One region of the Streptomyces sp. NPDC044984 genome, then DNA from elsewhere that is predicted to be linked to it. Evidence: riboswitches for the same ligand, from Rfam matches in the RefSeq annotation. Region 1 holds a riboswitch; each other region holds the start of a gene.

The links. A riboswitch is a leader RNA that binds a small molecule or an ion and turns the genes downstream of it on or off. The one in region 1 is predicted to bind cyclic di-AMP.
Positions count from the first base shown of each region.
Region 2: it holds a riboswitch for cyclic di-AMP, as region 1 does, so the genes downstream of both, AB0A94_RS21940 (M23 family metallopeptidase) here and AB0A94_RS19965 (M23 family metallopeptidase) in region 1, are expected to answer to the same signal.
Region 3: it holds a riboswitch for cyclic di-AMP, as region 1 does, so the genes downstream of both, AB0A94_RS12445 (transglycosylase family protein) here and AB0A94_RS19965 (M23 family metallopeptidase) in region 1, are expected to answer to the same signal.
Region 4: it holds a riboswitch for cyclic di-AMP, as region 1 does, so the genes downstream of both, AB0A94_RS01715 (NlpC/P60 family protein) here and AB0A94_RS19965 (M23 family metallopeptidase) in region 1, are expected to answer to the same signal.

Region 1 covers NZ_JBEZBE010000017.1:77,000-81,790, forward strand. The annotation lists gene AB0A94_RS19950 (GNAT family N-acetyltransferase) at 1-188, opposite strand, end outside; gene AB0A94_RS19955 (HPr family phosphocarrier protein) at 377-658, shown strand; gene AB0A94_RS19960 (GntR family transcriptional regulator) at 817-1,512, opposite strand; gene AB0A94_RS19965 (M23 family metallopeptidase) at 1,694-2,467, opposite strand; cyclic di-AMP (ydaO/yuaA leader) riboswitch at 2,480-2,644, opposite strand; gene AB0A94_RS19970 (pitrilysin family protein) at 2,847-4,235, opposite strand; gene AB0A94_RS19975 (pitrilysin family protein) at 4,232-4,791, opposite strand, start outside.
Region 2 covers NZ_JBEZBE010000020.1:13,588-18,378, forward strand. The annotation lists gene trmB (tRNA (guanosine(46)-N7)-methyltransferase TrmB) at 1-79, shown strand, start outside; gene AB0A94_RS21935 (PrsW family intramembrane metalloprotease) at 109-1,464, shown strand; gene AB0A94_RS21940 (M23 family metallopeptidase) at 1,564-2,583, opposite strand; cyclic di-AMP (ydaO/yuaA leader) riboswitch at 2,596-2,753, opposite strand; tRNA gene AB0A94_RS21945 (tRNA-Met) at 3,062-3,135, opposite strand; gene AB0A94_RS21950 (dihydrofolate reductase family protein) at 3,199-4,332, opposite strand; gene AB0A94_RS21955 (hypothetical protein) at 4,452-4,757, opposite strand.
Region 3 covers NZ_JBEZBE010000009.1:87,653-92,443, forward strand. The annotation lists gene eno (phosphopyruvate hydratase) at 1-800, opposite strand, end outside; gene AB0A94_RS12445 (transglycosylase family protein) at 1,034-1,753, opposite strand; cyclic di-AMP (ydaO/yuaA leader) riboswitch at 1,758-1,926, opposite strand; gene AB0A94_RS12450 (transglycosylase family protein) at 2,132-3,154, opposite strand; gene AB0A94_RS12455 (cytochrome P450) at 3,352-4,614, opposite strand.
Region 4 covers NZ_JBEZBE010000001.1:335,951-340,741, reverse strand. The annotation lists gene pcrA (DNA helicase PcrA) at 1-1,947, opposite strand, end outside; cyclic di-AMP (ydaO/yuaA leader) riboswitch at 2,203-2,360, shown strand; gene AB0A94_RS01715 (NlpC/P60 family protein) at 2,368-3,555, shown strand; gene AB0A94_RS01710 (hypothetical protein) at 3,639-3,992, opposite strand; gene AB0A94_RS01705 (response regulator transcription factor) at 4,394-4,791, opposite strand, start outside.

The sequences.
Region 1 (4,791 bases):
GACAGGCGAGGGTAGGGCGCGAAGAAGCGGTAGTACTTCGACTCGTCCGACACCTGCTCGTAGAAGCTGACCAGGCGCTCGGCGTCATCGACGGTGATGGGGCGGACGCGCGCGGTGCCGCCGTCGCGCAGCACCACGTCGGCCTCCCAGTGGGCGGGATACTCGTGCCGGTCCGACGCGATCTGCATGGGCCCCAGAGTACGGCTCGCGTACGACAACGGCGCGGGGCAGTCTGTGGTGGACGACAGCCGGGCCGAGGCCGCGGTCCGGCTGTCTCCGGGAGCGGGAGCGGAGGTCGCTCCGGGCCCGCTCCGGGCATGCTTCACGATGTGGGAAACTGGTCTAGACAACCCTGAACACCGAAGGGCAGCAACACATGGCTGAGCGCCGCGTCAACGTCGGCTGGGCCGAGGGCCTCCACGCCCGCCCCGCCTCCATCTTCGTCCGAGCCGCCACGGCCACAGGCGTCCCGGTGACGATCGCCAAGGCCGGGGGCGACCCCGTCAACGCGGCCTCCATGCTGGCTGTCCTGAGCCTGGGCGCCCAGGGCGGCGAGGAGATCGTCCTCGCGTCCGACGCCGAGGGCGCGGACGCCGCCCTGGACCGGCTGGCGAAGCTGGTCTCCGAGGGTCTCGAGGAACTCCCCGAGACCGTCTGAGCACGCAAGGGGTGCGGGAACGTCTCTTCACCGAAACGCACCGCACTTAAAAGGCCCGCCCGGACCACCGCGCGGGCCTTTTCCTTTCCCTTCCCCCTTTTCCCGGGCAGCAGAAATAACCCCCGGGAAATGCACCCTCTTTGTATACGGCACCCGTGTTAATGCCGGAGACTCGGCATGTTTACGGGATGTTGCGGGTTCCTCACACGGTCCGCGCGGCCGGCGCCGGAGCCGAAGCGCAGGCGGTGCCCGGCGCTCGCGCGCTCGGTGTGCAGCGCCGTGACGGACCGCGCGCGGTCGCCGTCGCCGCGCGCCACGGCGTCCACGATCGCGCCGTGCTCCGCCCAGCACTCGACCGGGTCGGACGGTCCCTCGGTGGCGTACATCCAGGCGATCTTGTGCCGCAGCTGGGTCAGCGTCGAGGTCAGTGCCGGGCTGCCGGTGGCCTGGGCGAGCGTCTCGTGGAACCAGTCGCTCAGGGAGCGCAGGTCGTCGCTGTTGCCCTGGCGGGCGCGTTCCTGCCCCAGCCGGACCAGGCCCCGCAGCACCTTCAGATGGGCCTCGGTGCGGCGCTGCGCCGCGCGGGAGGCGCCGAGCGGCTCGAGGAGCACACGCATCTCCAGCAGGTCGGCGGCCTCCTGCTCGGTGGGTTCCGCGACGCAGGCGCCCGCGTGCCGCCGGGTCACCACGAACCCCTCGGCCTCCAGCGTGCGCAGCGCCTCCCGGACGGGGACGCGGGAGACGCCGTAACGGCGGGCGAGGACTTCCTCGGTGAGCCGGCCGCCGCGCTCGTGGACACCCGCGACGATGTCGTCCCGGATCGCCGTGCACACCGAGTGCGCGGGAATACGCATGACGAACCTCCGGCTTAATCCCCGTGAAACGTCGACGATTGACGTGTGTTCCGTGACTCTATTGCAATCAGCGGGAATTCACGACGCCGGACCGGAATCCATGCTTATTTTTTGGACAGGCGCCGCCCGGAAACACCGGTGCCCCGGCTCGGGGAGCCGGGGCACCGGGAAGCGGTCGGGTCTAGAGGTTCACGCCGTGCGCGCGGAGGTAGGCGACGGGATCGAGGTCGGAGCCGTACTCGGCGGTCGTACGGGCCTCGAAGTGCAGGTGCGCGCCCGTGACGTTGCCGGTGGCGCCGGAGAGGCCGATCTGCTGCCCGGCGGCGACCTGCTGGCCCACCGAGACGCCGATGGACGACAGGTGCCCGTACTGGGTGTACGTGCCGTCGTGCATCTTGATGACGACCTGGTTGCCGTACGAGCCGCCCCAGCCGGCCTCGACGACGGTGCCGACGCCGACCGACTGGACGGGGGTGCCGCTCGCGGCGTGGAAGTCGACACCGGTGTGGCTGCCGGAGGACCACAGCGAGCTGCCGGCCTGGTAACTGGTCGAGACGTACGAGCCGGGGATCGGGGAGACGAAGGTGTTGAGGCGCTCGCGCTCGGCCTCCCGCGCGGCGCGCTCCTTCTCCGCCCGGGCCTCCTCGGCCTCCTTGGCGGCCTTCTCCCGCGCGGCCTCCTCGGCGGCCTTCCGCGCGGCGGCCTCGGCCGCCTCCCGGGCGGCCTCGTGCTGGGCGGCCGCCTGGGCGTCGATCCGGTCGGCGACCGTGTCGCCCAGGGTGACGACGGGCGTGAGGCCGGTCTGTGCGGCGGCGGGCTCGGCGGCGAGCGCGGGAGCCGCGAGGGAGCCGACGACGCCGGTGGTGGTGAGCGCCGCGACGCCCGCCGCGCGGGCGGTGCCGCGCTGGGTCCGGCTGGGACGACGGTGCTTGCCCGGGGCGCGGGTGAACGCCATGTACAGGCTGGTCCTTTCCTTCCCTCTCGCCTACCGGGTTAGCTGACGGGTTCGGAGCAGGAAGGTCTCCTACGGACCCCCTCGCGACACGCGCGGGCGCCCGATTCACCCCAGGGACTCATGCGGGTCCCCGGCTCCCCTGGCTCGCGCCGTACGGGGACTCGGCGATGGCTGTCCGGTGCCGCGGATGCGGCGCACTGCCCGACGAACAGCCCGGACGACGCTAAGGGGACCGTCTCCCCCTCCTCAAACGAATCCCGGGTTTTGTAGCGCATCCCACAGGGCAGACAGGCAACTTCCCCCCCGATTCGGGCACAAGCGGGCCCCGGTGACTTCCGTGTCACCGGGGCCCGGTGCGCGCATGCGCCTCCGCGGCTCGCTACTCGGCCGTCACGACGGTGACTTCACCGATCCCGAGGGCCTCGACGGGCGCCTTGATCTGCGCCGCGTCGCCGACGAGGACGGTCACCAGACGGTCCACCGGGAACGCGTTCACGACGGCCGCGGTGGCCTCCACGGTGCCGGTGGCCGCCAACTGCCGGTACAGGTCGGCCTGGTAGTGGTCGGGCAGGTGCTGCTCGACCTGGTCGGCCAGGGTGCTCGCGACGGCCGCGGCGGTCTCGTACTTGAGCGGCGCCACACCCACCAGGTTCTGCACGGCGACGTCGCGCTCGTCGTCGGTGAGCCCCTCCGCGGCGAGCGTGCGCAGCACGGTCCACAGGTCGTCGAGGGCGGGGCCGGTGTTCGGGGTGTCCACGGAGCCGCTGATGGCCAGCATCGCCGCACCCGTGCCGTCCGGGGCGGACCGCAGGACCTGTCCGAACGCCCGCACGCCGTAGGTGTAGCCCTTCTCCTCGCGCAGCACGCGGTCCAGGCGGGAGGTGAGGGTGCCGCCGAGGCAGTACGTGCCGAGCACCTGCGCGGGCCACACGCGGTCGTGCCGGTCGGGGCCGATGCGGCCGATCAGCAGCTGCGTCTGCACGGCGCCGGGGCGGTCCACGATCACGACCCGGCCGGTGTCGTCGGCGACCACCGCCGGAACGGGCCGCGGCTGCGCCGGGGAGCCGGTCCAGGAGCCGAGCGTGTCGCCGAGCAGCGCGTCCAGGTCGACGCCGGCGAGGTCGCCGACGACCACGGCGGTGGCCGTGGCGGGGCGGACGTGCTTCTCGTAGAAGGCGCGTACGGCCGCGGAGTCGATGCCCTCGACCGTCTCCTCGGTGCCCTGGCGCGGACGCGACATGCGCGAACTCGCCGGGAACAGCTCCTTGGAGAGCTCCTTGGCGGCACGGCGGGAGGGGTTGGCCAGCTCGTGCGGGATCTCGTCGAGGCGGTTGCGGACCAGCCGCTCGACCTCGCTGTCGGCGAACGCGGGCGCCCGGAGCGCGTCGGCGAGCAGCCCGAGTCCCTTGGTGAGCCGCGAGGCCGGGACCTCCAGGCTGAGGCGGACGCCGGGGTGGTCGGCGTGCGCGTCCAGGGTGGCGCCGCAGCGTTCCAGCTCGGCGGCGAACTCCTCGGCGGAGTGCTTGTCGGTGCCCTCGGAGAAGGCCCGCGCCATGATCGTGGCGACACCGTCGAGACCGGCCGGCTCGGCCTCCAGGGGTGCGTCGAGGAGCACCTCGACGGCGACGACCTGCTGGCCGGGGCGGTGGCAGCGCAGCACGGTCAGGCCGTTGTCGAGCGTGCCGCGCTCGGGGGCCGGGAAGGCCCAGGGCTTGGCCTCGCCGGCCTGCGGCTGCGGGTGGAAGTCCATCGTGGCGAGCTCGGTCACTTCGCCGCCTCCTCGTTCTCGTCGGTGCCGGCGGCTGCGGCGGCTTCCTCGGTGTCCTGGGCTCCCGGGGCGACGGGCTCGTAGACGAGCACCGCGCGGTTGTCGGGGCGCAGGCGGGCCTTGGCGACCTCCTGCACCTCCTCCGCCGTCACCTCCAGGACGCGCTGCACGGCGGTCAGGGCGAGCTGCGGGTCGCCGAACAGCACGGCGTACCGGCACAGTTCGTCGGCGCGGCCCGCGACCGTACCGAGCCGGTCGAGCCACTCGCGCTCCAGCTGGGCCTGCGCGCGTTCCATCTCCTCGGCCGTGGGGCCCTGCTCGGCGAACCGGGCGAGCTCCTCGTCGATGGCGGCCTCGATGACCGGCACCTCCACGTCGCCGGACGTCTTCACGTCCAGCCAGCCCAGGGAGGGGGCCCCGGCCAGCCGCAGCAGGCCGAAGCCGGCGGCCACGGCCGTGCGGTCGCGCCGTACCAGCCGGTTGTAGAGCCGCGAGGACTCGCCGCCGCCGAGGACGGTGAGCGCCAGGTCGGCGGCGTCGCACGCGCGCGTGCCGT
Region 2 (4,791 bases), on a different contig from region 1:
ACTGGAGAAGGGTCATGTCGTGAACGACGTGCTCTTCCGCCGCGTACCGCAGGACGAGCAGGCAGCAGACCGAGCCTGATACAGCCCCGCCTCGTGAGGGTCGATCCCGTGGCCACCAGTCCCCCGTACCCGACGCCTCCCGGCGCAGCCCCCGGCGGAGCGCCGCGGCACGCGCACTGGTGGCAGCGGCCCTGGGTGCGGTACGGCGCGCTGATCACGCTGCTCGCGCTGTCCGGGCTGGTCATCCTGGCGCTGGTGCGCGAGCAGACCGGGACGCGGGGGTTCCTGGTCGGGCTCGGCCTCGCCGTCCTGCCCGTACCGCTGCTCGTCGCCGCCTTCCGGTGGCTGGACCGGGTCGAGCCGGGCCCCTGGCGGAACCTGCTGTTCTCCTTCGCCTGGGGTGCCTGTGCGGCGGCGCTGATGGCGATCGTCGCGAACAGCTTCGCCACCCGGTGGATAGCGACGGCGACCGCCGACCCGACCGGCGCCGACACCCTGGGCTCGACCGTCATAGCGCCGGTGGTGGAGGAGTCCGCGAAGGCCGCGGCCGTCCTGCTGGTGTTCCTGTTCCGCAGACGCGACTTCACCGGGATCCTCGACGGCGTGGTGATAGCCGGGGTCACCGCCACCGGCTTCGCGTTCACCGAGAACATCCTCTACCTCGGCACCGCCTTCGGCACCGACCAGCTCACCGGCGAGAGCGGCATCGCCTCGGTCACCGCGGCGACCTTCTTCGTCCGCATCGTGATGTCGCCGTTCGCGCACCCCCTGTTCACCGTGCTCACCGGGATCGGCTTCGGCGTCGCCGCGCTGTCCGCGGACCGGCAGCGGGTCCGGCGCGTGCTGCTGCCGCTCGGCGGGCTGCTCCTCGCGATGGGCGTGCACGCGCTGTGGAACGGCTCCTCGACGCTCGGCCAGTACGGCTTCCTCGCGGTGTACGCGGTGTTCATGGTGCCGGTGTTCGGGCTGCTGACCTGGCTGGTGGTGTGGACGCGGCAGCGGGAGCTGCGGACCGTGCGGGAGGAGCTGCCCGCGTACGTGGCCGCCGGGTGGCTCGACGCGGCGGAGCCGTTCGCGCTGGGTTCGATGCGGGCGCGGCGCGTCGCCCTGCGGTACGCGCGCCGCTGCGGCGGGCGGGCGGCGGCGCGGTCGGTCGCCGCGTACGAGGCGTACGCGACGTCGCTGGCGTTCCTGCGGCACCGGGGGCGGCTCGGGCGGGCGGGGCCGGACTTCGTCACCCGGGAACGTGAGCTGCTGCTGGAGCTGTGGCACCGGCGGGCAGCGGCCCGGCCGGCCCTGGAGCACGCGGCCCGCGCCACCGCGCCCCGGGTTCCGGTCACCGCGGCGCCGTGGGCGGTGTACGGCGGGTATAGCGGGTACGGCGGCTACGGGCAGCCGCCGTACGGAGAGCCGCCGTACGGGTACCCGTACGGCGCGTACGACCCGAACGCCCACCGGCCCTGACGGGTCCGCACCGCCCCGGAGAGCACCTGACCGGCGGCCCTGACGTCGAGAGGTCGTCGTCGGGACTGCCGGGGTTCAGGGCGTGGGAAGCCGGGTCGCTCAGACCGTGAGGCCCTTGCTCTGCAGCCAGGCCATCGGGTCGATGCCCGAGGCGGAGCCGCCGGTGTGGACCTCCAGGTGGAGGTGGGCCCCGGTGGAGTTGCCGGTGGAGCCGACACGGCCGATCACATCGCCGGTGTTGACCTTCTGGCCGACGCTGACGCTGATGGAGGACTGGTGTGCGTACCAGATCTCAGTGCCGTCGTCGAGCGTGAGCACGGTCTTGTAGCCGTAGGAGCCGTCCCAGCCGGCGGAGGTGATCGTGCCGGTGTGGACCGCCTTGATCAGCGTGCCCGTGGGGGCGGCGAAGTCGAGGCCGGTGTGCTGACCGGAGGACCAGTAGGCGCCGGCCTGGCCGAAGGTGGAGGTGACGGTGTACGAGGAGGTCGGCAGCGCGTACTGCTTGGCCAGCTTGGCGAGGCGCTCGGCCTCGGCCTTCTTCTCGGCCTCCTCCTCCGCCTTCTTCTTGGCGGCCTCGGCCTTGGCCTCGGCCTCCTTCTCCGCCTTGGCGGCGGCCTCGGCGGCCGCCTTCTCGGCGGCGGCGACGGCCTCCGCCTCGGCCTTGCTCTCGGCCTGCGCCTGCTGCTGCTCGACCTGCGCCATGATCCTGGTGCGCAGCGCCTCACCGGCGTCGGCGGAGCCCTGCTCGGTGTCGGCGGCGGTCATGCCGAGGGTGCTGAGGGGGGTGGCCGATCCCTCGGGGGTTTCCTCGTCGGAGATGAGGGAACCCACGTTGGGGAGGTCGGGCATGGAGATCGAAACCGGCGGCTTGCCGGTCTGGGCGCTGGCCATGCCGCCGGCGCCGACGGCGGCGATGACGCCGACGCCCAGGACGGTGGAGCTGCGGGCGAGTCCTCCGCCGCGCTGCTTGGAGACGCGATGCCGGCCGCGTACGGGGCGAACGGACTCCGCGGTGGGGTTCCACTCCTCGAAGGGCCCCTCGTCGGCGCGGCCGGCGCCGTAGGCGAAGGTGTCGCTCGGCTTGAACGGGGCCTCGGGGGCAGGCGGGTTGGACGCCACGTGGGCGCGCTCCTTTCCTTCCGTCTTCGCCTACCGGGTTAGCTGACGGGTTCGGAGCGGGAAGGTCTCCTACGCGCGTATACGAGCCGTGTCTCCACGGTGGTATCCACGCGATTCACCCCATGGTGGTGGTTCCCCGGTTCCCTCGCGGGATTCGGCGCGTGCGCACGGAGCCGACTTCTGTGACGGCTGGGACGACCGCGCTGCGTTATCGAACGTTAATAGACGCGAGGGCCTGATTCCAAGCCGTTCCTCTTGATCATTAACGATTTCCGGGTGGACTTACTTCCCACGGGCGGTCAAAAACGGGCGAGTTGACCGTGCTTCAGGCCGTCTCGCGCGACGGACGGTTTCTGACCGTACGTCAGTTGTTATGCGCTGCGGGACGGACCGCTCACGCTGAGTGAGAGCGGGAAGCGGAGGAGGAACGGAAAACACCGAGGGCCGGAATCCTTGGATTCCGGCCCTCGGCCTTCAGTAGCGGGGACAGGATTTGAACCTGCGACCTCTGGGTTATGAGCCCAGCGAGCTACCGAGCTGCTCCACCCCGCGTCGGTGAAACCAGTGTACGCCATCCGCAGGACCCGGCGCACATCCATTGCCGGCGGCCCGGTTTCAGCGGTCGAGCAGATGTCCGTTCGGCGCCTTGGCGCGGTCCTCGTGCTCCGGCAGGACGACGACGGTGGCGCCCCCGGCCGCCAGTACCGCGCTGCCGTCGGCGCCCGCCACGAACGTGTCCGGCTCGCGCCAGGCCGTGACCACCCGCCGCACCCCCGCGTCCAGGACCAGCCGGGCACAGGGCGCGGGCCGGGACGCGCGGCGGGCACAGGGCTCCAGGCTGGAGTACACGGTGGCGCCGGCGAGCCGGGGGTCCGCGGGGTCGGTCTTGGCGAGCGCGGCCTCCTCCGCGTGCACCACCGGATCGGCGCCCTCCCGGGAGTGGCCGCGCGCCAGCTCCGTACCGTCGGCGGCCACCACGACCGCGCCCACGCTGAACGCCGTCTCCGAGGGCGGGCACTCGGCGGCCAGCTCGCAGGCGAGGGCCAGCCAGTGGTGGTCGGCGGCGGAGGGCAGCGGGCCGGTGCCGGGGGCGGTGGGCTCGTAGCGCATCAGGACGACGTCGCCGATCGGGCGGCTCTCGACCAGCCGCAGCCGGCCGCCCTGGTAGGAGCCGGGGCCGAAGAGGCGGGGGGCCTCGGGGTCGCCGACGAACAGCGGGGCGAGGACCAGCTGGAGCTCGTCGGCCAGCCCTTCGGTGAGGAGCTGGGTGTGGATCGTGCCGCCGCCCTCGACCATGAGCCGCCGGACCCCGCGCTCGGCGTGCAGGTGCTCAAGGAGCAGCCGCCAGTCGAGCTCGGCGCCGAGCGGGACGACGTCGGCGGCGAGGCCGAGGGCGTGGGCGCGCCCGGCACCCTCGTCGGTCGTGTAGAGGACCTTCTCACCGCCGATGTGCCAGAACCGGGCCGCCGGGTCCAGGTCGCCGGAGCCGCTGACGGTGACCTTGAGCGGGTACTCGGCCCGGCCCCCGGCGACGCGGGCGGCGCGCCGCTCGGGCGAGTTGACCAGCAGCCGGGGGTTGTCGGCGCGGATCGTGCCGGCGCCGACCAGGATGGCGTCCACGGACGCCCGTACCTCGTCGACCCGGTCGAAGTCGGCCGGACCGGACAGCAGCAGCCGCTCGGGGCCGGTGTCGTCCAGGTAGCCGTCGAGGGAGACGGCGGCGGACAGCAGGACGTACGGGTGGGGCATCGGTTCCTACTCCCGGGAGGGCGGGCGGGCCTGTGGGGGTCCAGTCTGACAACAGGCGCGGGCGCTGCTCGTGGCGCGCTCGCCCTCCCGCCGGTCCGGCACGGTGGGGAACGGGGTGATCAGCCGGGCGCTCTCGCCGCGCCCGCCGGCCGCCGGACGGTGTCCGGGGCGGACAGGTCCGGCGTCGTGACCGCGCGCACCGGGTGCCGCGGCGGGGCGGGGCCCGCGCGGAGCAGCAGCGCGCCGGCGACGAGCACGACGGCGTTCAGCAGGAGGATCCCCGCCAGGACGGAGGCGCCTCGTACCGGCTCCCCGCCGTCGGCCGCTCGCCACGGCTCCCGGTGCGGGGGAGCCGACGGCCCGCGGTCCGGGGGCGCGGCGCGGGCCGTCATCCCGGCCTGCGCGCCGGGCGCGCCCCGCGCCATCGGTGACAGCCCCCATTTTCCCCCGCAACCACGG
Region 3 (4,791 bases), on a different contig from region 1:
GTCATCTCGGCGGCGGAGCGCTCCTTGCCCTCGAAGGTGTAGGAGCCGTCCTTGTAGAACTCGGACGCGGCGACGTCGAGCGCGAGGGCGATCTGCTCGCCGGGGGTGTAGCCGGCCTCCTTGATCGCCTCGAGGATGAGGTCGAGGGCCTCGCGGTTGGAGCCGAGGTTCGGGGCGAAGCCGCCCTCGTCGCCGAGGCCGGTGGCCAGGCCCTTGCTCTTCAGGACCTTCTTCAGGGTGTGGTAGACCTCGGCGCCCCAGCGCAGGGCCTCGGAGAAGGACTCCGCGCCGATCGGGGCGATCATGAACTCCTGGATGTCCACGTTGGAGTCGGCGTGCGAGCCGCCGTTCAGGATGTTCATCATCGGCACCGGCAGCAGGTGCGCGTTGGGGCCGCCCAGGTAGCGGAAGAGCGGGAGGTCGCTGGCCTCGGAGGCGGCGTGGGCGACGGCGAGCGAGACGCCGAGGATGGCGTTGGCGCCGAGCGAGCCCTTGTTGTCGGTGGCGTCCAGGTCGAACATCGCCTGGTCGATCAGGCGCTGCTCGGTGGCGTCGTAGCCGACGAGCTCCGGGCCGATCTGCTCGATGACGGCCAGGACGGCCTTCTCGACACCCTTGCCCAGGTAACGGTTGGCATCGCCGTCACGGAGTTCGATGGCCTCAAAGGCGCCGGTGGAGGCGCCGGACGGGACGGCGGCACGACCCGTGCTGCCGTCGTCGAGGCCGACCTCGACCTCGACCGTGGGGTTGCCTCGGGAGTCCAGGATTTCCCGGGCTACGACGACGTCGATGGACGGCACGAGCATCTCCTTCTTGGATGTGACGCGGGTGGGCAGGACCCCGGAGGGTCTTGCGAGTCCGAGCCTAACCGGCCCCGGGCGATCGGGCCGCCGGTCGCCCGCCCCATGGACAGAACCGAGAGTAAATTGTTTCCGAACGGAACAAAGCCGTTTCCGGAAACCCGGTCACAAAAACCCCGCCCCGGCGCGTACGGGGGAAGACGCACCGGGGCGGGGAGCCGTGGGGCAGCCGCTTACTTCAGGTGCAGCTGCTGGCCCGGGTAGATGAGGTCGGCGTCGTCGACGATGTCGTCGTTCAGCTCGAACAGCTCGGCCCAACCGCCCTCGACGTCGCGCTCGGCGGCGATGGAGCTGAGGGTGTCGCCCTTGACGACCTTGTACTCGCCGTCACCCTTCTCGACCTTCTCGCCGGTCGGGGTGGTGACGGTCTTCTCGGCCTTCCGCTCGGCCTGCTTCTCGGCGGCCGGACGCTCGGCGGAGCGGGAGGCCTTCTGCTCGGTCTCACGGGTCTCGGTGGAACCGGTGTCCTGGCTCTGCGAGGAGCCGGCCGAGGAACCGTTCGAGGAGGAGCCGGTGTAGGCGGCGTTGGACAGGCCCGTGCCGCAGACCGGCCAGGCGCCCTTGCCCTGGCCCGCGAGGACCTTCTCGGCGATCTCGATCTGCTGGGCCTTGCTGGCCTGGTCGGCGGTGGAGGCGTACTGCGTGCCGCCGTACGCGGCCCAGGTGGAGGCGGAGAACTGCAGACCGCCGTAGTAACCGTTGCCGGTGTTGATGGACCAGTTGCCGCCGGACTCGCACTGGGCGACGGCGTCCCACTCGGAGGCGGTGGCGGCGGAGGCGCTGCCGGCCGCCATCAGCGGGGCGGCGACGGCGGCGGAGGCGACACCGGCGACGGCGATCGCGCGGGTGGCCTTGGACGGACGACGGTGCTTGCCCTTGCCAGAAAACAGCATGGTTGGATCCCCTCACCGACGCCTGCGAGGTGAGCTGTCGGGTTCGGGCCGGTTGAGTTGCCCGGCCACGCCCCTCACGGGACGCGGCTTCACCCCAAGCCCGATCCGGTGTCAACCACCGGAAGGGGCACTTACCTTGGGTCCCCCGCTCCTGCCTGCGGCGCATGACGCGACGACTGTTCCCGTGCTGCCACTGGCAGGATTCGGCGTGGCGGCAGCCGGGGCCCGCGGTGGCGAGCGGTCACGACCGTAGGCACGCGATCCGCGGAATTTCAAAGACGATCAGGGCTTCTGAGACCTATCTCTCACAGCCTTTAAACCGGACATTTACCGCGAACCATGACGCCAACTGCCGCCGGGCCTACGCTCCTTCGGGCGTCACTTTTCGCCCGGTTCGACCCCGACCTCGAGCTCCTGGCCCGGCAGGATGAGGTCCGGGTCGGCGCCGACGACCTGCTCGTTCTCGGCGTAGAGCGACCGCCAACCGCCGCCCAGTTCAAGGGAGTCGGCGATGGACGAGAGGCTGTCGCCGGTGCGCACGGTGTACGAACCGTCGGCGGCATCGCGCGAGGCGTCGGTGCCGCGCGAGGCATGCCGGCCGGACGATTCCGGCGTACGGCCCTCCGCCTCAGCCTCCTCGGCACTGACACCGCGGTGGCGGCCGGTGCCGGTGCCTTCGGTGTCGGTGACCTCGGAAGAACCGGTGGTCTGCCCGGACTTGTCCGACTCGTCACCCTTGGGGGTGGCCGAGGCGGAGGGGGAGGTGCCGGATCCGTCGCCGGAGCCGGTGTCCGAATCCGTGCCCGAGCCGCTCGACTTGTCGGACTTGGCCGATTCACCGGCAGCACCCTCGCCGCCCTCCTCCCCCTCGGCATCGACCGACGGGTCGGACGTGGCCGACGGGGAGGACGAAGCGGACGGATCGCCGGAGTCCGACGATCCGGACGAGTCCGAAGAGCCGGAGGCACCGGAGGAGTCCGAGGTCGAGTCCTCCGCCACACCCGTGTCGATGTCGGCCGGCGCCGAGTCCTCGCCGAGGCCCGCCGTCAGTCCGCAGGTGCGCCATGCGCCGACCCCCTGGTCGGCGAGGATTCTCTCGGCCACGGCTATCTGCTGGCCTCGGCTGGCCTGGTCGGGGCTGGTCGCGTAGTCCAGGCCGCCGTAGTTCTCCCAGTCGTCCTGGGTCAACTGCAGGCCGCCGTAGTAGCCGTTGCCGGTGTTCTGGCTCCACGAACCGCCGCTCTCGCATTCGGCGACCCGGTCCCAGGTCGCACCGTCGGCCGCGCTGGCGCTACCGGCCCCGAGGAGCGGGATCGCGATGGCGGAGCCGGTCACTCCGGCCGCGACGAGGAGAGCCGGAGCCTGGCGGGGACGACGGTGCCGACCGTTTCCGGAGAGCATGCGGAAACCTTTCGCAAGACAGCAATGACCGGCGCGGCGAGTGGAACTCATGTGCCGCACTTGATGGGTGAACGTATCCGCAGACGATCACTTGTCACAAGTTCATGCCGCGCAGATCACGTGAAGATCACAGAGTTGAGAGCGTGTCATGTTTGCGCTGGCCCGCTCAGGGGCACAGCGGACGGCGGCCCGGTCCGTCACGTGCGCGGAGGAGTGAACTCCACCGGGAGCGTGCGCAGTCCACGCATGATGAGCCCGCCCCGCCAGCGGAGCTCGGCCGGTTCCACCGCGAGCCGCAGGTCCGGCAGACGCGTCAGCAGGGTGGCGAGCGCGGTCCGGCCCTCCAGACGGGCCAGCGGGGCGCCCAGGCAGTAGTGGATGCCGTGGCCGTACCCCAGATGCTGGTTGTCGCGCCGGCCGAGGTCGAGCACGTCCGGGTCGGCGAACCGCTCCGGGTCCCGGTCCGCGGCGGCGAGCACGACGAGGACGGGGTCGCCGGCCGCGATGCGCTGTCCGCCGATGGTGACCGGCTCGGTGGCGAACCGCCAGGTGGCGAGCTCCACGGGGCCGTCGTACCGCAGGAGCTCCTCGACACCGGTCTCCAGCAGCCCGTGCTCCCCGGCGGCGAGGGCCCGCTGCAGGCGGTCGCGCTGGTCGGGGTGGGTGAGCAGGGCGTAGGTGCCGTTGCCGATCAGGTTGACGGTGGTCTCGAAACCGGCGAACAGCAGGATGAACGCCATGGCGGCGGCCTCGTTCTCGGTGAGGTGCTCACCGTGGTCGGAGGCGCGGATGAGGCCGGAGATGAGGTCCTCGCCGGGGGCGGGTTCGGCGGGGAGCGCCTCGCGCTTGCGGTGGATCAGCTCGGCGAGGTAGCCGCGCATCTTCTTCACGGACCGGGCGACCCCGCCGCGCGGCCCCCCGCCGTGGCGGATCATCATGCCCGCCCAGTCCCGGAAGTCGTCCTGGTCCTCGCGCGGGACGCCGAGCAGGTCGCAGATGGCGTAGATGGGGAGGGGGAAGGCGAACTCGTGGATGAGGTCGGCGGAGCCGTTGTCCGCGAACCGGTCGATGAGCCCGTCGGTGAGTTCCTGCACGCGGGGCGCGAACTCGGCGACCCGGCGCGGGGTGAACGCCTTGCTGACCAGCCGGCGCAGCCGGGTGTGGTCCGGCGGGTCGATGTTCAGCAGATGCGTCATCAGCTCCGCCTGGCGCTCCCCGGGGATACCGGTCTTGCCCTTGGCGTGCGCGGGCTCGTCGTGGTGCGCGGGGTTCTTGGACAGCCGGTTGTCGGCGAGGATCTGCTTGGCATCGGCGTACCGGGTGACCAGCCACGCCTCCACCCCGCTGGGCAGCCGCGTCCTGCGCACGGGTTCGTGCTCACGCAGCCAGGCGTAGGCGGGGTAGGGATCGGCGGCGAACTCCCAGCTGAACAACTCGGGAGGGGTGGGCTGGTCATGCATGCGGCGACCCTAACGGGCGGGGCGGCAGGGCAGCGCGGGAGAGCCCGGGTGACGGGCGCGTTGTGGTCGTCCGCGCCCCTCAAGGGGCGCGGGGCTGTGTCGACATGCGGCTCCGCCGCGTGGGCGCGAAGGGGGTCCGGGGCGGAGCCCTCGGGACGGGACGGGGCGGCAGGGGCG
Region 4 (4,791 bases), on a different contig from region 1:
CAGGCCCTTGGCGGTGTGCAGGGTCATCAGGGTGATGACGCCGGAGCCGTCCTCGTCCTCGTCGGGGATCTGGTCGGAGTCGGCGACCAGGGCGACCTGCTCCAGGAAGTCGGACAGCGCGACCGACTCGCCCTCGCCGCGTTCCTGCTCGAACTCCAGGGCGACGGCCGCGAGTTCCTGGAGGTTCTCGATGCGGGTCTCGTCCTGCGGGTCGGTGGACGCCTGCAACTCGGCGAGGTAGCCGGTGCGTTCCAGGATCGCCTCCAGGACCGTCGCCGGGCCCGCCCCGGACTCGACGACCGTACGGAGGTCCTCCATCAGCGTGTTGAACCGCTTGACCGCGTTCGACGACCGCGCGGCCATGCCGTACGCCTCGTCGACGCGCTTCAGCGCCTGCGGGAAGCTGATCCTCTCGCGCTGCGCGAGGGCGTCGATCATGGCCTCCGCGCGGTCGCCGATGCCCCGCTTGGGCACGTTGAGGATGCGGCGCAGCGGCACCGAGTCCTCGGGATTGGCGAGCACCCGCAGGTAGGCCAGGACGTCCCGGACCTCCTTGCGCTCGTAGAAGCGGACGCCGCCGACGACCTTGTAGGGCAGGCCGACGCGGATGAAGATCTCCTCGAAGACGCGGGACTGGGCGTTGGTGCGGTAGAAGACGGCGACGTCGCCCGCCTTCGCCTCGCCCGCGTCGGTGAGACGGTCTATCTCGTCGGCGACGAACTGGGCCTCGTCGTGCTCGGTGTCCGCGACGTACCCGGTGATCCGCGCGCCCGTGCCGGCGTTGGTCCACAGGTTCTTGGGGCGGCGGGACTCGTTGCGCTCGATGACGGCGTTGGCCGCGCTCAGAATGGTCTGAGTGGAGCGGTAGTTCTGCTCCAGCAGGATCGTCGTCGCGTCCGGGTAGTCCTCCTCGAACTGGAGGATGTTGCGGATCGTCGCACCGCGGAAGGCGTAGATCGACTGGTCGGCGTCGCCCACCACGCACAGCTCGGCGGGCGGGACCTCGGGCCCGGCCGGGGTGTCGGCGGGGTGCTCGGAGGTGCCGACGAGCTCGCGCACCAGGGCGTACTGGGCGTGGTTGGTGTCCTGGTACTCGTCGACCATGACGTGCCGGAAGCGGCGGCGGTAGTGCTCGGCGACGTCCGGGAAGGCACGGAGCAGATTGACCGTCGTCATGATCAGGTCGTCGAAGTCCAGCGCGTTCGCCTCGCGCAGCCGCGACTGGTAGAGGGCGTACGCCTGCGCGAGGGTCTTCTCGAAACCGTCGGCGGCCCGGGCTGCGAAGTCCTCCTCATCGATCAGCTCGTTCTTCAGGTTGCTGATCTTGGCGCTGAAGGACTTCGGCGGGAAGCGCTTGGGGTCGAGGTCCAGGTCTCGGCAGACCAGGGCCATCAGACGCTTGGAGTCGGCGGCGTCGTAGATCGAGAACGACGAGGTGAAGCCGAGCCTCTTGCTCTCGCGGCGCAGGATGCGCACGCACGCGCTGTGGAACGTCATGACCCACATGGCGCCCGCGCGCGGGCCGACGAGCTGCTCGACGCGCTCCTTCATCTCGCCCGCGGCCTTGTTGGTGAAGGTGATCGCGAGGATCTGGCCCGGGTGGACGTGCCGCTCGGCCAGCAGGTGGGCGATGCGGTGGGTGAGCACGCGGGTCTTGCCGGAGCCGGCGCCGGCCACGATGAGCAGCGGGGAGCCGGAGTGCACGACGGCGGCGCGCTGGTTGTCGTTCAGCCCTTCGAGGAGCGCGGCGGCGTCGATCACCGGGCGCGGCGCGCCGTCGCGGTAATACGCGTCCCGGTCCGGCGGCACGTCGAACTTCCCGCCGAACAGGTCGTCCGGGACCTGCTCCGGCACGTGCTCGTCCTCGGGCGGCGGCGGGGGCTCGTCCGCGGGGCCCTGCTGGGCCTGGAGGTCCGCCAGGAAGCTGTCGTCAAAGAGGCTGCTCATCGCTCTCCGAGTCTAGGGCGCTCCACCGACAACCCGGGGCCACCCCGGGAACATCCCCGGATTCCGGCGGCCGGGACAGGGCACGCACCCTCCAGAACCAGCACTTCACCCTGCGTGACCCCGCGCGCAAGGTCACGAAAATGTATCGGGCATATCACCCATCAACCTTCACAGGGGCCACACCAGTTGGCTACGGTGCGGGCGGGCCGTACGACCCCCACCGGCGAACCTCGCCGGGCCGCGCGGCCTCCGCCGAGTCCGTCCCTGCCGATCGCGGCAGCCGGAGCCGGGGACCCACCGAGACCTTGGGGTGAATCGGCCCACTCCCCCGCGGAGCGGCCGTAGGGCAACCCTTCCGAGACATCCGCCCGAACCCGACAGCTAACCCGGTAGGCGGAGCACTGGAAGGAGTCGCCTCCCTTGGCGTCGCACCGCAAGTCGCGCATCCCCGGCACCCGCGTGGCAGGCATACGGACCCCGGCCCTCGCCACGGCCGCCCTGACCTCCGTGGCCCTGCTGTCCCAGACGGCGGGCGCCACCCCCTCCGACGACGGCAGGCCGAGCCTGGAGGAGGTCGAGAAGAAGGTCGACGACCTCTACCGCCAGGCGGAGTCGGCGACCGAGAAGTACAACGCGGCCAAGGAGAAGACCGCCAAGCAGCGCAAGCAGGTCGACACCCTCCTCGACGACGTGGCCGAGCGCACCCAGAAGCTCAACGAGGCGCGGGAGGAGCTGGGCTCCTTCGCCGCCGCCCAGTACCGGACCGGCGCCGGTGTCCCCGACACCGCGACCTTCCTGCTCGCGGACACTCCGCAGGACTTCTTCGACCGGTCCCAGCTGATGGAGCGGATGACCGGCCGCCAGAAGGAAGCGGTCGACGACTACGTCACCCAGCAGTCCGAGACGATGAAGAAGCGCCAGGAGGCCACCGAGAGCCTCGAGACGCTCACCGAGTCCCAGGGCGACCTGAAGACGGCCAAGGCCACCGTCCAGAAGAAGCTCACCGACGCACGCGAGCTGATGTCGAAGCTGACCGCCGAGGAGAAGGCGCGGCTCGCGGCGATCGAGAAGAAGAAGCAGAAGGAGGCCGCCCGCAAGGCCGCCGAGCTCGCCCGGCAGCAGGCGGAGCAGCAGAGGGCCCAGGAGGAGGCCGCCGCCGCCCAGCAGGACGGCGGCACCTCGGGCAGCACCTCCGGGTCCTCCGGGTCCTCCGGCTCGGCCACCTCGCCCTCGACGGACTCCTCATACACCACCAAGGCCGAGAAGGCCCTCACCTTCGCCCGCGCGCAGATCGGCAAACCGTACGTCTGGGGTGCCACCGGCCCCGGCTCCTACGACTGCTCCGGCCTCACCCAGGCCGCCTGGAAGGCCGCCGGCGTCACCCTCCCGCGCACCACCTACGACCAGGTGAACGCGGGCACGACGGTTCCCGTCTCCCAGGCCCAGCCCGGTGACCTGGTCTTCTTCTACGACGACGTCACCCACGTGGGCATCTACATCGGCAACGGGATGATGATCCACGCGCCGAAACCCGGTACCTACGTCCGCGAGGAGTCGATCTACTACGACGGCGAGTCCTCGATCCACAGCGTGGTGCGCCCGGCCTGACCTGCCCGGGGGGCTGTGCCCGGCCCGGCCTGCCCGGGGGCACGGAGCCCGGCGCTACGACACGCGGCGCCGGGCGGAGGCCGTCAGGTCCACAGCACCGCGATGAAGACGTTCGTCACGGTCAGCAGGCCGACCAGGCCGAACAGGCCCTTGTCCGCCTTCTCCTCGTCCCGCTTCACATAGACCAGGCCGAGGATCACGATCAGCAGGGCCAGCTTCACGCCGATTTTGATGTTGTCGACGGAGTAGTCCTGGGCCTGGTTGAGGCCGACCAGGACCACACCGGTGACCAGCATCGTCAGCGCGCCGTGCAGCATCGCCGGGCTGAACCGGGCGGTGCCCTCGCCCATCGCCTTCATCTGGGTGAGGAAACCGCCGAGGAGCGACGCGATACCGATGATGTGCAGACCGACGAAGAGGTGGATGAGTACGTCCATGGGGCCGGAGCCTAGCCATAGCCGCCTCATGGCACTCCGGCGCCCTCGTCCGTCCCTCCTCCGGCATATCGGTCATCACTCTGGGTGAAGACGGCCAAACCGGAACGGGATCACGGCCACTCCCGGTCACAGGCGGTCCGCTCACGCCACTTCCGCACAACCCGTCGCCGGGACCGCGCGGCCGGGCCTAGCGTCCTCCCAGGTGACCGGTTCTCCACCGCCGCCCGGTCCAGGGGCGGCAGCCGGACACCACCGCCGAGTAGGTCCGGTGGCGAACGCTCCCCCGTGCACCCGCCGCCGGACCGCCCGGACGGCGCTCCACTCCGCGCGGTCGTGGACAAGGACGGGAGTCCAGGTGGCAGCGCACCGACAGGACCCGACAGCGCCCGGCGAACGGCCCCTCAGACCAGTCGCCGTGCCGTCGCCCAGCGGGTCAGTTCGTGGCGGTTGGACAGCTGGAGCTTGCGCAGCACCGCCGAGACATGGGACTCGACCGTCTTCACCGAGATGAACAGCTGCTTGGCGATCTCCTTGTAGGCGTAGCCGCGGGCGATCAGCCGCAGCACCTCCCGCTCGCGCTGGGTGAGGCGGTCGAGGTCCTCGTCGACCGGCGGGGCGTCGGTCGAGGCGAAGGCGTCCAGGACGAAGCCGGCCAGGCGGGGCGAGAAGACCGCGTCCCCCTCCTGGACCCGGAAGACCGAGTCGACCAGGTCGGTCCCGGTGATCGTCTTGGTGACGTAGCCGCGGGCACCGCCCCGGATCACCCCGATCACGTCCTCCGCCGCGTCCGACACGGACA